2 regions of the Cyanobium sp. BA5m-10 genome follow, and region 1 is predicted to be linked to the other one. Evidence: predicted binding sites of a transcription regulator. Region 1 holds the regulator's gene; the other holds the start of a gene.
What was found. The regulator NtcA, encoded in region 1, controls nitrogen genes in cyanobacteria. The targets are predictions, from matches to a motif close to GTANCNNNNGNTAC.

Region 1 (7,265 bases):
GCGCCGCGCTCCAGCCAGGCCAGCGAGGCCGCAGCCCTGCTCAGCGAACAGCCCGGGCCCAGGGCTCTCCAGGCCTTGAAGGGGCTGCCCTCTGCCCTGCAAGCCACGGCCCCGGTGCAGGCGCGGCGGGCAATGGAGAGTGGCGACATCGGCGCGACGCTGGCGGTGCTGCAGCGCTGGCCCAAAGATCCAGCCAGCTGGGAACTGCAGTGGCAGCAAGCCCGTCAGGCCCTGCTCAAGCGCCAATGGGCAACGGCCACAACGCTGCTGAGTGCGCCGATCGGTCGCGAATTGCCGGTGGGGCTGGTGGGACGCCAGCGCTTCTGGCTGGGTTTCAGCCAGAAGCAGCAAGGCGCCACCGCCAAAGCACAACGCACCTGGACTGATCTGACCAAACAGCATCCCGGCGGCTACTACGGCTGGCGGGCGGCGGTGCGCCTAGGCCGCGGCGATCTCAACCTCGATCCCCGCAGCAGCCCGGCCCTTGTGCAACCCCAATGGCACCCCCTGGGCAGCGGCGACTGGCAGATCGACCGGCTCTGGCGCCTGGGCCAACCCCTGGAAGCCTGGGAGCACTGGCGCACGGAGCGGAGTTCCCCCCCCACTAGTCCCCAGGAGCTGATTACGGAAGGCCGGCTACGCCGGGCCGTGGGAGACCACTGGATAGGACTCGGCCAACTCGAGCAAGCCAGCCTGCGCCTACCGGTGAATGCAAACTGCGCCCTGGCCCAACAGCTTGAGCTCGACCTGCAAACCGCCAGCTTCGTGGCAGAGCTCAAGGAGGCTGGCGCAACCGCCGGGGTGCCGGCAGCCCTGCTGGCAGCCGTAGCCAAACAGGAATCGCGCTTCAGCCCGGGGGTGAGCTCCGGCGCCGGTGCCGTCGGCTTGCTGCAACTGATGCCGGCCACCGCCGCCGAACTAGCCGGCACGCCCCTGGCAGCCGATGACCTCACCGACCCAGCCCGCAATGCCCAGTTAGGCGCGCTTTACCTAAAGCAACTGCTGGGCCAGTGGCAGGGCAACCCCGTGCTTATGGCTGCCAGCTACAACGCCGGCCCCGGTGCCACCTCTGGCTGGGTGACACCCCAACTGCAACAAGAACCGGAGCTATGGATAGAGGCCATCCCCTACCCGGAAACCCGGCTGTACGTCAAAAAAGTGCTCGGCAACTTTTGGAACTTCCAAGAGAGGCCGCTGGCTAGCTGCTAGCCACCGCTTGCCAGCCAGCGGCCTACCCATGCCCCTGACAACACGAGCACACCCAGCACCCCTGCCAGGAGCACCGGCGGGGGTGCCACCCGAATCCGAGCTAGATCGAGGCGTGCCAACAACACAGTGGTGCCCAGGATCAGCACATTCGTGAGCACTTTGAGGTGGAGCAGATAGAGGCCACCCACCGTGACGATCAACAGGCTGATCACCAGGCTCATCACCCGACTGGCGGCCATCAAATTGGAAATCCGCTGCAGCAGCAGGTCGGGCATGGTGCACACCACCACCACCAGCAAGGCGTGGAGACAGTCAAGTGACCAGAACAAGCTGGATAACTGCCCCATCCCCGACGCTGCCGCACCCTCGAGCGGCTGGCTCCACTGCAAGCCCTCGTAAACGGATATCACTACCAGCACCAGCAGCATCGGCGCCCGCAAGGGCAGCAACAGCAGACGCAACATCGCCATCACGGGGGAGCCAGCACCAGGGAAATCGCATCCAGAGGGCAACTCGGAATGCACTGTTCGCACACCAAGCAGCGTTGCGCATCGAATTGCAGCTGCCAAGCCGGCTGGGTCAAGCTGAGGGCACCGCTGGGGCAAACGCTCGAGCAGAGGCCGCAGTCGATACAGAGACTGCGGTCTACGGCTATCTGACCCGGCGCCCGGTTAAGACCAAGTCCCTGACTTTCTAGCCAGGCTTCCGCAGCCGTCAGTTCGTCGATGTCACCGGAGAGCTCCACCACCATGGTGCCGCTCTGGTTGGGGGAAATCTGGGCGCGCAGGATCTTGGCGGCGATATCGAAATCCACCGCCAGCCGATAGGTGATCGGCTGATGCACCGCTTCGCGGGGAAAGTGCAGGGTTAGGCGCCGTTTCACGAGGATCCGGTTCGCGGGAACAGCACGCTTACCTCCGCAAAACGCTAGCAAGCACTGGCAAAGTGCAGTCATGACCAACTCCACCCCGAATTCCGGCCTGGGGCCAAGCGAACGGCTGCTGCTAGTCGTGCTGGCGGCCCTACTGGCAGCGGGCCTGCTGTGGTTCCGGGGCGGACTGAATCCGGAGGCTCCACTGGAACGCTTGGCGCGCCAATCCCTGGATCTACCCGTGGCCTTGCGCAATGGCAAGCCAACGCTGGTGGAGTTCTACGCCGACTGGTGCGACGCCTGCCGCACCATGGCTCCGGCAATGGAAACGATCGAAGCCCAACACCGCGGCCAGCTTGATGTGGTGCTGCTCAACGTTGACAATCCGCGCTGGCAGCCGGAGCTGGAGCGCTACGACGTCAACGGCATTCCCCAACTAGAGCTGTTCAATGCTGCCGGTGAAGCGGTGGGCCGCTCGATTGGCGCCCGCAGCCTCAACGAATTGCGCGCTCTCAGCAGCGCCCTGATCGCCGGCGCCCCCCTGCCGGCCCTGGCCGGAGTGGGTGCCGTCAGCAACCTGAGCCAACCCGCTGGCGAAGTTGCGGCAGCGGAGCCAGCTACTGCCACGATGGCCGGACCCCGCAGCCACGGTTGACGCCCGCCATGGATTCCCGTTTCCGCGTTGACCTGATCGCCGCCACGCCTAACCCCCAGCAGTGCGTTTATGCGGGAATGCATCAGGACTACAGCGAGGGCTTTGTGGCGGCAGACTCCGCCAACTGGCCCGAGGAGAGCAAAGCAGGGGAGATCTGCATCAAACGACTTCTCGCCGGCGAGCGCGGTCACTACGGCCCCTTAGAACACGCCCAAATCGTGCTCAACGTTGGCTGGTTTCCCCACTCAGTGATGCAGCAGGCGCGTACACACCGGGTGGGGGTGAGCTTTGACGTGCAATCCATGCGCTACACCGGCGATCGCATCTGCAAGGCCGCCAATGGTGAACTGGAACTGGAGGAGGTGTTCTATCTACGGCCCATAGGTAGCTATAGCGACCGGCAAGGCAAAAAATACGCCTACACAGAAGAGCAGCGCTACATAGATCTAGAGCTCTGCAGGGCTGCGGCGGCTCGCTACCGCGACCTTTTGGCGGCTGGCTTCGCCGAGGAGCACGCCCGCGGCATCCTGCCCTTCGACTACCGCCAGCACTTCGTGGTGAGCTTCACCTTGCGGGCATTTCTGCACTTCCTTGACCTGCGGGCGAAGCTCGATGCCCAGCAGGAGATCCGTGAGCTCTGTGATCTGATGTGGCCCCACCTACAGGCTTGGACACCCCAATTTGCTGACTGGTATGAAAAGAGCCGCTTACATAAAGCCAGGCTCGCCCCATAAGGCGAACCACCTGGCGCACCTCTCGGTGCGCCAGGTGGTTCGCCTTATGGGGCATTTTGCTGGGAACTAGATACGCGCCAAGGTAACCCGTTCGGGCTGATGCTGATATTTACCAGCCCGATCTTGATAGGTTGTCTCGCAGGGATCGCCCTCAAAAAAGAGCAGCTGACAAATTCCCTCATTTGCATAAATGCGGCAGTCAGCACCCGAAGAATTACTGAACTCCAGGGTGAGGTGACCCTGCCAGCCGGCTTCCGCTGGGGTCGTATTAACAATGATGCCTAGCCTGGCGTATGTGCTCTTACCCAGGCAGATCACCGTGATATTTGATGGCACCTTCATCTTCTCCAGTGCTACTCCCAAGCCATAGGAATGGGCCGGCAAAATAAAATAGGATCCGTCCTCGTCTTCGCGCAGGGGAGCGGGCTCCAGGTTCGCCGGGTTGAACCGCTTGGGGTTCATCACGGTGCCAGGCACATGCCGAAAGATCAAAAATTCCTTGGCCGACAACCGCAAGTCGTAGCCATAGGAAGAACAGCCGTAGCTGAGCACCGGGGAGCCCGCCGTAGCGGGATCGAGGTGGCGCACCAGGCTCGACTGAAACGGCTGCAACATTCCTACCGCAGCTTGCTCGTTGATCCAGCGATCGTTCTTCAGCATCAGAGGCCTCGGCGCAACTGGGTGACCTGATCAGCCATGGCCATCAACTCAGGAGTCATGGCTGGCCCTGTCAAAATGACATCTAGATGGGCTGGTCGGCGCTCCAAGGTTGCCAGCACTTCAGCCTGCTCGATGTAGCCCAGCTCCACAGCCAAGCCCAGCTCGTCGAGCACCATTAGATCCACCGCACCACTGAGCAGCTGCTCGCGGCTGAAGGCCCACACCTGGCGCACCGCCTCCAACAGCTCGAGCCCCTGGTGGGCAGCTGGCTCTGACAGACAGCCGGGCACACCGGGCCGCAGCCATTGCAGTCGCCCACACAGCCAGACGCTGCTGCCGAGGCCCTGATCTACACCGCCCTTAAGGAACTGAGTAACTAGCACCCGGCTACCCAAGCCGGCACTACGTAGGGCCTGGCTGAGCACGGCTCCGTAACTGCCGCGGAAAGGCGCCGTATGGATTTGCAGTAAGCCCTCCGACTGGGCCACCAGCCGCAATGCCGGCGCAGCAGAAGGGGCGGACGCGGCAGCCGCCACAGCCAAAGGGCGATGGCCAGAGCGCTGAGGTTGGTGCTGGACCGCCGGAAAACCAGCTCCAGAGGAGGAGGAGGTGAGGCCTGAGACGGGCAAGCTCGCGGTCATGAACAACCTGAATAAGAACCTTGAAAATCGAAAAACAGACCTGGGGCGCCGCGAGCAGCCCATGGCCTCGCGGAGCTGAATGTAGCGGGATCGAGCCGCTCCACAAGCAAACGACACCATCCCTAGCGGAAACATACGTACTGGTGCGCAGGGGGCGCCGGCGGTGTCGTCTCAAACCGTGTGTATTGCTACAAGCCGCCCCCCGGGTGATCCTTAGGGTCCCGGCACTTGCCAAAACCTTGATGGTTGGCGCTACCCACGGATTTAGCCGTACCGCCAACACCCCATCGACGGGTGCTCCTGGCGTGGTGGCAGGCATGGGCAGCGCCGGCCAGGGCAACCCCACCCTGTTGGAAGTGATCCGGGGCCTGGCCGGCAGCAGTGTCGAGACGATCGAACGGGGCAAAACGATTTTTTTTCCCGGCGATCCAGCCGAGCGGGTCTATCTGCTGCGGCGCGGAGCGGTCCGGCTGTCGCGGGTATATGAATCAGGCGAGGAGATCACCGTGGCCCTGTTGCGCGAGAACAGCCTGTTTGGTGTGCTCTCGCTGCTTACCGGCCAGCGCTCCGATCGCTTCTATCACGCTGTTGCCTTCACCAGGGTCGAGATGGTGACCGCACCAGCCACCTCCGTGCGCCGTGCGATCGAGCAGGACGCCAGCGTGGGCTTGCTACTGCTGCAGGGCCTGTCTTCGCGAATACTGCAGACCGAAACGATGATCGAAACCCTCACCCACCGCGACATGAGCTCGCGGCTGGTGAGCTTCCTGCTGGTGCTGTGCCGAGATTTCGGCGTTCCCAGCTCGGAAGGGATCACGATTGATCTGCGCCTCTCCCACCAGGCGATTGCCGAAGCGATTGGCTCCACCCGCGTCACAATCACTCGCCTGCTGGGCGACCTGCGCAACGACGGGCTGGTTCAGATCGACCGCAAAAAGATCACTGTGTTTGATCCAATCGCCCTAGCTAAGCGCTTCAGCTGAAGGCCAGGGATACTGGGGCCCTCCGGGGACGTATGTGACGGGCTGGCTGCTGATCCTCGCTCTGCTCGCCCTGGGGGGAGTGCTCTCCACCCTGGGCGACCGACTCGGCAGCCTGGTGGGCAAGGCGCGCTTGAGCCTGTTGGGGATGCGGCCCCGCCGCACCGCCGTGTTGATCACAGTGCTCACTGGCAGCCTGATCAGTGCCATCTCCCTCGGCCTGATGCTGCTGGTAAGCGAGCGGCTGCGCACGGGCCTGTTTGAACTCGATCGACTGGAGCAACGGCTGCAAACCAGCCGCAGCGAACTGAGCCGCAGCAACAGCCAACTAGCCAGCAGCCGCCTGCAGGTGGCGCGGGCCGAACAGGGCAAACGCGAGGCTCAGACGCGCTTTGAGCAGGCCCAAGCCCGCGCCAGCAAATTGCGCCAAGAGCTGGCGCCACTTCTAACCCAGCGCAACCGGTTGGAGCTGGAGCGCAGCCGTCTCAGCCAGGAGGTGAAGGGGCGGGATGCGGAAATCCGCCGCACCGAAGCGGAACTAGCCCAGGTGCGCCGCCGGATTAGCGCCGGAGCCCAAGAACTTAAAGACCTGGAGGGCAACCTGATTGCCCTGCGCCGCGGCGACGTGGTGCTCAGCAGCGGTCAGACCCTGGCCAGCGCCAAGGTGACCCTTGAGCGCCCCGAGCAGGCCAAGGAGGTGATCACCGCCTTGCTGCAGCAGGCCAATCTCAACGCCTTCAGGCGGGTGCTGCCCGGCCAGCCCCCCGATCGCCAGATCCTGCTGGTACCCAAAAATGACATCAGCAAGCTGGAAGGCCTGCTCGCCAAACCCGGCAGCTGGGTGGTGAGCATTCTCTCGGCCGCCAACGTGCTGAGGGGCGAGCGCCAGGTGCTTGCCTTCCCAGACCTACGCCCCAACCGCCCAGTAGTTAAAGCAGGTGAAGTGCTGGCCAGCACCACGATCGAGGGCGACCTCACAGCCCTGGAGCCGGTTTCGCGGCGACTCAACCTGCTGCTGGCCGCTGCCTATGCCCGAGCCCAGCGCCAGGGCACATTGGTGGAAGGGCTGCAGTTCGATGCGGCCAGCTTTAAAAAGCTGGCCCGGGAGCTGAGCGAGCGCCAGCCGGGCCAGGTTGCCCAACTAGAAGCCCTCGCCATCAACAGCGCCAGCACCGCCGACCCAATTGCAGCGGAATTGCGCTGGTTGGCGGCCCCATCTCCCGCCCAATCGGGTCCGGGCCCTCGCCGCCCATGACGAGCGCTGCGGCGGGCCTGGTGGCAGGCCTCGATCCCGGGCGCAGCAAATGCGGTCTAGTGCTGGCTGATCCTGCCGTTGGCCAGATCCGGCAGGCTGCCATCCTGCCCCCACAAGCCTGCCTCGCCCTGCTCAAAAGCTGGCAGCAAGTGGGGCTTGGCCAGGTTGTGCTCGGCAATGGCACCGGCAGCAAAGACTGGTGCAGCCAACTTGGCCAGCAGCGGCTGGCGCTAGCTGTGGTGGATGAGAGCGGCAGCACC
Region 2 (7,265 bases), on a different contig from region 1:
TGCATGAGCATCGTCTCCAACTCGATCATCAACGCGGACGCGGAAGCCCGCTATCTCAGCCCTGGCGAACTCGACCAGATCAAGTCCTTCGTGGGCGCTGGTCAACGTCGTATCCGCGTCGCCCAGGTTCTCGGAGAAAGCCGCGAGCGCATCGTCAAGACCGCTGGTGGCGCCCTGTTCCAGCGGCGTCCCGACGTGATTTCCCCCGGCGGCAACGCCTACGGCGAGGAGATGACCGCTTCGTGTCTCCGCGACATGGACTACTACCTGCGTTTGGTGACCTACGGGATCATCGCCGGCGATGTGACCCCCATCGAAGAGGTTGGCATCATCGGAGCCAAGGAGATGTATCGCTCCCTCGGCACTCCCCTCGATGCCATGGCTGAGTCCGTGCGGGAAATGAAGAACGCCGCCATGGGTCTACTTACCGGCTCTGACGCTGAAGAAGCCGGCTTCTACTTCGACTACGTCATTGGCGCCCTCTCCTGAGGCAGCGTTCTTTTACTACTCCCCGCCACCACAGCTGGATTCATGCAAGACGCGATCACAAACGTCATTAACCAGGCCGACGTTCAGGGCCTGTACCTGGACGACTCCGCCATGGGCCGCCTGGAGCAGTACTTCACCAGTGGTGAACTGCGCGTCCGCGCCGCTGCCACCATCAGCGCCAATGGTTCGGCGATCATCAGAGAGGCCGTAGCTAAGTCGCTGCTGTATTCGGATGTCACCCGTCCGGGCGGCAACATGTACACCACCCGTCGCTATGCAGCCTGCATCCGCGATCTGGACTACTACCTACGTTACGCCACCTACGCCATGCTGGCTGGGGACACCTCCATCCTGGATGAGCGGGTGCTGAATGGTCTCAAGGAGACTTATAACTCCCTGGGTGTACCCATTGGTGCCACCGTGCAATCCATCCAGGCCATGAAGGAAACCACCGCTGCACTGGTGGGTCCTGATGCCGGTCGTGAAATGGCCGTCTACTTCGACTACATCTGCTCCGGCCTGGGCAACTGATCCCTGCCATCGGCACACCCGAGGATCATCTCCATGCGTCTGTTCAAGATCACGGCTTGCATTCCTTGCCCGGAAAAGAGCCGCTCCCAGCGTGAGCTTCAAAACACCTATTTCACCAAATGGGTGCCCTACGACAGCTGGTTCGCTGAGCAGCAGCGGATCATGAAACAGGGCGGCAAGATCCTCAAAGTAGAACTAGCCGCTGGGCGTCGCCAACAGAACGTCGGCAACTGATTATTCAGTACATTTCGTTTCTTCCCAAGCTCGGCAGATGCCGGGCTTTTTTGTTGTTTTACTCTGGCTGCCAGGGGTCGACAACACCCCCCCGGGCACGGCTCAATGGGTTGAAGATGGCCCTACCTCTGCCACTCCCCAATTCCAGCCTTGGCCCGCACCGCAACTCACAACCTCCACCGCGACGCTGTCGGCGGTCCTCCGAAGGCTGGGGTGCTGCTGCCGTTGCCCTGGTCCCAGTGGCCTGCAGAGGCCAGATTGCTTCTGGGCATGGTGGCGGTCTGGAGCGTGATCGGACTACTGGTGCTCACCTCCGCCAGTTGGTGGGTAGCTGAACGGGAGATGGGCGACGGCGCCTTTTATCTCAAACGCCAGCTGGTTTGGATGGCTGCCAGCTGGGGGCTGCTCTGGTTTGGCTTGCGCACCAGCCTGCGGCGCTGGTTGCACCTAGCTCCGCTGGGGTTGTGGGTTGGGATCATTCTGGTCGCAGCCACCCTGGTGATGGGCAGCACTGTCAACGGCGCCAGTCGCTGGCTGGTGCTTGGACCGGTACAGCTGCAGCCATCGGAATTGGTCAAGCCTTTTGTGGTGTTGCAGGGCGCTGCCCTTTTTGCCCACTGGAAGCGCATCGGCAACGACCAGAAACTGCTATGGCTAGGGGCATTTGGGGCCCTGATCCTGCTGATCCTCAAGCAACCAAACCTCAGCACCGCCGCCCTATCAGGGCTGCTGCTCTGGCTGATGGCCCTGGCTGGGGGCCTTTCCCTGCCCATGCTGCTCGGGGCAGCCGGAGCGGGAGGGCTGCTTGGCAGCGCCAGCATCATGATCAACGAATACCAGCGTTTGCGGGTGGTGTCCTTCCTGGATCCCTGGCGGGACGCCCAGGGGGACGGCTACCAACTGGTGCAGAGCTTGATGGCGATCGGCTCAGGAGGCTTTCTAGGCGAGGGGTTTGGCCTTTCCACCCAGAAACTGCAATACCTGCCGATCCAGAGCACCGATTTTATTTTTGCAGTTTTTGCTGAGGAATTTGGCTTCGTGGGCTCGCTGGTGCTGCTGCTGTTTTTGCTGCTGTTTGGCTTTGTGGGCCTGAGGGTTGCTCTCAGCTGCCGCAGCAACCAGCAGCGCCTAATCGCCATCGGCTGCACCACCTTGCTGGTGGGCCAATCCATCCTCAATATCGCCGTAGCCAGCGGTGCCATGCCCACCACCGGCCTGCCTTTGCCACTGATCAGCTACGGCGGCAACTCCTTGATGGCCAGCCTGCTTATTTGCGGCTTGCTGATCCGCTGCTCGCTGGAGGCAGGCGGTCTTGCCCCTACCCCCAGGCGCCGCCGCACCGCAGCTGCCCGATAGGCTGATTGGATGATTAGTTTTGGGCCCCAACTGGCCGATTGGGCCCGCAGCAGCGAGACGCTGCTGCAGCGCTCCCTGGCCAGCCCCACCCCCACCACCGTTGGGGTTGTCTTTGCTGGCGGCCTGCTCACGAGCCTGGGGCCCTGCTCCCTGTCGCTTTTGCCGGTCACCCTTGCCTATCTGGCTGGTTTTGGCGGCACGCCCGGCGTTAAGCCCAGCCAGGCTCCCTGGCAGCGCAGCCTCAGCTTTGCGGCCGGCATCGTGGCCTCCTTGGTGCTGCTGGGCTTGGTTAGCGGCCTACTGGGCCGGATCTACGGCCAAATCCCCGGGCTGATTCCCACGGTGGTGGCTGTGCTTGCCCTGCTGATGGGCCTAAACCTGCTGGGCCTGCTGAAGCTGCCCCTGCCCGCCGGACCCGATCCTGAAGTCTGGCGTCGCCGGGTGCCAGCCCCCCTAGCTCCTTTGGCGGCAGGGTTGGCTTTTGGATTGGCCGCAACCCCATGCACAACGCCAGTGCTGGCTGTGCTGCTGGCCTGGATGGCCCAGAACGGCAAACCACTGGTAGGCATGTTGCTGCTCACCAGCTTTGGAGCGGGTCAGGTGGTGCCGCTGCTGCTGGCCGGCACGGCGGCCGCCAGCCTGCCGGGCTTGCTGAGCCTGAGGCGGCTGGGCCAATGGGTTCCCCCGATCAGCGGCGTGGTGCTGGTGACCACCGGCGCCCTCACCCTGGTGGCCAACTGGCGATGAAAGCCTTGCTGCGGCTGGTCGGCTGGATTTCCGATCTGCGGGTAGCGATCGTGCTGCTGCTGGTGATTGCCGTCACCAGTGGCGTCGGCACGGCCATCCCCCAGCGGGAACCAGCCGACCTTTACCACCGGCTCTACGACCCCCAGCCCTGGCTCGGCCTGCTGAACGGTGATGGGGTGCTGGCCCTCCAGCTCGACCATGTGTATTCCAGCGGCTGGTTCCTGGGGCTGCTGGCCTGGCTGGCCCTAGCCCTGCTGCTATGCAGCTGGCGCCGCCAGTGGCCCGCCCTGCAGGCCGCCCTGCGCTGGATCGACTACAGCACCCCCCGCCAGCTCAGCAAGCTGAGCGTGGCCGAAACCCTCAGCACCAACTCCCCCACGGCGAGCCTCGATCAGCTGGCCGGACTGCTGCAGCGCCAGGGCTGGCAAATTCAGCGCCACGACGACCGCCTAGCAGCCCGCAAGGGGCTGCTAGGCCGGGTCGGGCCCCTGCTGGTGCACGCCGGGATGGTGGTGCTGATGCTCGGAGCCGCCTGGGGGGCACTTGGGGGGCAACGGGCTGAGCAATACCTCGCCCCCGGCCGCAGCCTGGAGCTGATGGACAGCCGGGGCAGCAGCCAACTCACCCTCGCCCTCGACCACTTTTCAATCCAGCGCGATCCCGCCGGACGACCTGAGCAATTCACCTCCCAGTTGCGCATCTTGGAGGGCGATGGCAGCGGCGGCAGCCTGCTGAAGCAGGCTGAGATCAGCGTTAACCATCCGCTGCGCTTCAAGGGGGTCACCCTTTATCAAGCCGACTGGGCCCTGGCCACCATCAGCCTGCAACTGGGCAAAAGCCCCCTACTGGAGCTACCGCTACAGAGCTTTCCTCAGCTAGGCGAACAGATTTGGGGAATCGTGCTGCCCACCCGTCCCGATGGCAGCGAGCCGGTGCTGCTCAGCTTGGGCAGCGAACAAGGCCCTGTGGAGATCTACGGCGCCGACGGAATCTCCTTAGCTCGCCTAGCCCCAGGCGGCGCAGCTGTGGAAGTGAAAGGGCTACCGATACGGGTTGAAAGCGTGCTCCCCGCCAGTGGCATCCTGCTGAAGCGTGATCCTGGGGTTCCACTGGTTTATGCAGGATTTGCGATCGCCCTAGCCGGCGGTGGTCTCAGCTTGCTTGCTACGCGTCAGCTTTGGGCCATCGCTGAGCAGCCGGCCGGCCAAGCGGGTCAGCTGCACGTTGCGGGCCTCTGCAACCGCAATCTCACCGGCTTCGCTGCCGAGCTGCCCCAGATGCTCGCCCAGCTCTAACAATCCAGCCGCGTGCCGTGGCTGACGCGCACCACGGTGTGAACGTTGCCGCGGGGGTGAAAATCAGCCTCCAGCTGCATCCACTGGGGATCGGTGGCGGCAACCAGATCATCCAAGATGCGATTGGTCACCTCTTCATGGGAAATGGAGCGGTCGCGGTAGCTGTTGACGTAGAGCTTGATGGCCTTGAGCTCCACCACCCGGGGGCCGGGCTGGTAGATCAGGCGCAACACCGCAAAATCGGGGTACCCGGAAAATGGGCACTTACAGGTGAACTCCGGCAGCTCGATGGAAATCTCGTAGGCACGGGCAGGCCTGGGATTGTCAAAACAGATCAGCTCTGCTTCAGCGATGGCGCGCTCGCCATACATGGGCGCCTGGGTGAGGGAGGACGCGTTAGCAGAAGCTGGGCTGGAAGACATCGGAGCAAGGAAAGGGTAAGGGCCAGTGCCACTGGGCGATCTTAAGGAAAGTGGCCGCAGCCAACGGCTGCCCGAGCCGGTAGCAATCGCTACGACGACCCCCGCAAAGCTCGGGCGTAATGGCTTTACTCCCTACCATCGGCAGGGATTTCCTGAGAGACTTCCTAATTAGCCCGAGCTGTTCCTATGAAAAAAATTGAGGCCATCATTCGTCCCTTCAAGCTCGAGGACGTCAAGGTCGCCCTGGTCAATGCGGGGATCGTGGGCATGACCGTGAGCGAAGTGCGGGGTTTTGGCCGTCAAAAGGGCCAGGTAGAGCGCTATCGCGGCTCTGAATTCACCGTCGAATTCCTCCAGAAGCTGAAACTTGAGATAGTTGTCGATGACGACAAGGTCGACACCGTGGTTAGCGCCGTTCAAGACGCGGCCCGCACCGGCGAAATCGGCGACGGCAAGATCTTCGTGAGCACGATTGATTCGGTGGTTCGAATCCGCACCGGTGATCGGGACAGCGGCGCCATCTGAGCGCCAGCACCCCTTTTGATTTTTATTCCCTGGGAGTCAGCGTGCTGGCTACCAGGTTTTTTATTTGCTCTGGGCTGATTGGCGCAGGGCGGATTGGCGCAGAGCTGAATTTCGGGTCGCTTTGGGCTGGTTCAACAAGCTGTTCAACAGGCTCAAAAACATCCACTGCAACATCCCCGGCAACATCACCCATTCCGACCCGCCCATCGCAATCGGAGCGCCGCAGCCAGAGCAAGTATTCGTGGTTGCCGGCAGGTCCAGTGATTGGTGATGCCACCAGGCCGCAAGCCACCAAGCCCAGGCCAGAGGCCGCGGTGATCACCCCTTCGATGGCATCGCAATGCGCAACCGGATCACGCACCACCCCGCCCTTGCCCACCCGGCCCTTGCCCACCTCAAACTGGGGTTTAACCAGCAACAGCAGATCCACGGGTGCTTGGGGTTGCAGCAGCGCCAGCAGGGCAGGCAGCACCAAGGCCAAGGCAATAAACGACACATCGGCCACCGCTAGATCGGGCCAGGGGTCTTCGGGGCCGTAAAGAGCATCCGGGGTGAGGTGACGCAGGTTGGTGCGCTCCTTGAGCACTACCCGCGGATCACTGCGCAGGCTCCAGGCCGTCTGGCCGTAGCCCACATCAATTCCATAAATGCGGCAGGCCCCGTGCTGAAGCAGACAATCGCTGAAGCCGCCAGTGGAGATGCCGCCATCAAGGCAAACGCGCCCCTGCACGGCGATGGGGAAGGCCTCAAGGGCCCGCACCAGCTTTTCGCCACCCCTTGATACATAGCGAGGAAGTTGCTGCACCACCAGCTCGGCCTCCGGCAACACCTCGGTGCCTGGTTTATCGAGCACTTTGTCGCCGTGGCGCACCCGCCCGGCCCTAATCAACAGCTGGGCCTGCTGACGACTAGCCGCCAGGCCGCGGGCCACGAGCTCCAAATCCAGTCGTTGCTTGCGAGCCATGGCGCTCCACCTTTTGTGATCAAACCACAACGCAAACGGAACAGATTCCAAGCATCTCTGCCTCCGCACCAAAACCCGGCAGAGGATGGCACCCAGAAGTTGATCCGGCACCGATGGCCACCTCAATCCGGACCGCGAATGCTGCAGCCAATGTGCTGGAACTGCTCTATCCCGGCAGCTTCGTCAAACTGCGCAATCAACCTTCCGACCTGCCCCCCTTCCAGCTGATCCAGTGCCGCGGCGGCCGCTGCTGGGTGCGGCAGCAGGCCTGGGGCCATCAGGTGCACTGGGAGGTGGAGCACCAACGCCTGACGACCGCTGCCTAAGGGGCGCACCCATACATTGGTCTGGCAGTGAGCCAGGCGCGGCCTTGATCGAGCGTTACACCCTGCCCGAGATGGGCGCCCTGTGGAGCGAGCAGGCGAAGTTCCAAAGCTGGCTCGATGTGGAGATCGCTGCCACCGAGGCCAATTGTGATTTGGGGCGAGTGCCCGCTGAGGCAGTTGCGACGATTAAGGCGAAGGCCAGATTTTCGGTAGAGCGGATCCTCGAGATCGAGGCCGAGGTTCGCCACGACGTGATCGCCTTCCTCACCAATGTGAATGAACACGTGGGGGATGCGGGCCGCTACATCCACGTGGGCATGACCAGTTCAGATGTGCTCGACACAGGCCTGGCCCTGCAGATGAAAGCTTCGGTGGC

Region 2: queF (preQ(1) synthase) is a predicted target of NtcA. The motif match lies at 5,154-5,167, and genes of this name have one in related genera.

The regions. Positions count from the first base shown of each region.
Region 1 covers NZ_JAGQCP010000007.1:78,104-85,368, reverse strand. Annotated here, with positions in the region: gene KBY85_RS04875 (lytic transglycosylase domain-containing protein) at 1-1,209, shown strand, start outside; gene KBY85_RS04870 (hypothetical protein) at 1,206-1,679, opposite strand; gene KBY85_RS04865 (NIL domain-containing protein) at 1,679-2,092, opposite strand; gene KBY85_RS04860 (thioredoxin domain-containing protein) at 2,163-2,735, shown strand; gene thyX (FAD-dependent thymidylate synthase) at 2,744-3,469, shown strand; gene dcd (dCTP deaminase) at 3,536-4,129, opposite strand; gene KBY85_RS04845 (cob(I)yrinic acid a,c-diamide adenosyltransferase) at 4,129-4,770, opposite strand; gene ntcA (global nitrogen regulator NtcA) at 5,013-5,753, shown strand; gene KBY85_RS04835 (DUF3084 domain-containing protein) at 5,788-7,005, shown strand; gene KBY85_RS04830 (resolvase) at 7,002-7,265, shown strand, end outside.
Region 2 covers NZ_JAGQCP010000002.1:104,121-111,385, forward strand. Annotated here, with positions in the region: gene KBY85_RS01780 (allophycocyanin) at 4-489, shown strand; gene apcB (allophycocyanin subunit beta) at 532-1,020, shown strand; gene KBY85_RS01790 (phycobilisome linker polypeptide) at 1,054-1,254, shown strand; gene KBY85_RS01795 (FtsW/RodA/SpoVE family cell cycle protein) at 1,468-2,610, shown strand; gene KBY85_RS01800 (cytochrome c biogenesis protein CcdA) at 2,620-3,357, shown strand; gene KBY85_RS01805 (cytochrome c biogenesis protein ResB) at 3,354-4,652, shown strand; gene queF (preQ(1) synthase) at 4,649-5,074, opposite strand; gene KBY85_RS01815 (P-II family nitrogen regulator) at 5,261-5,599, shown strand; gene KBY85_RS01820 (TlyA family RNA methyltransferase) at 5,622-6,563, opposite strand; gene KBY85_RS01825 (hypothetical protein) at 6,677-6,889, shown strand; gene purB (adenylosuccinate lyase) at 6,934-7,265, shown strand, end outside.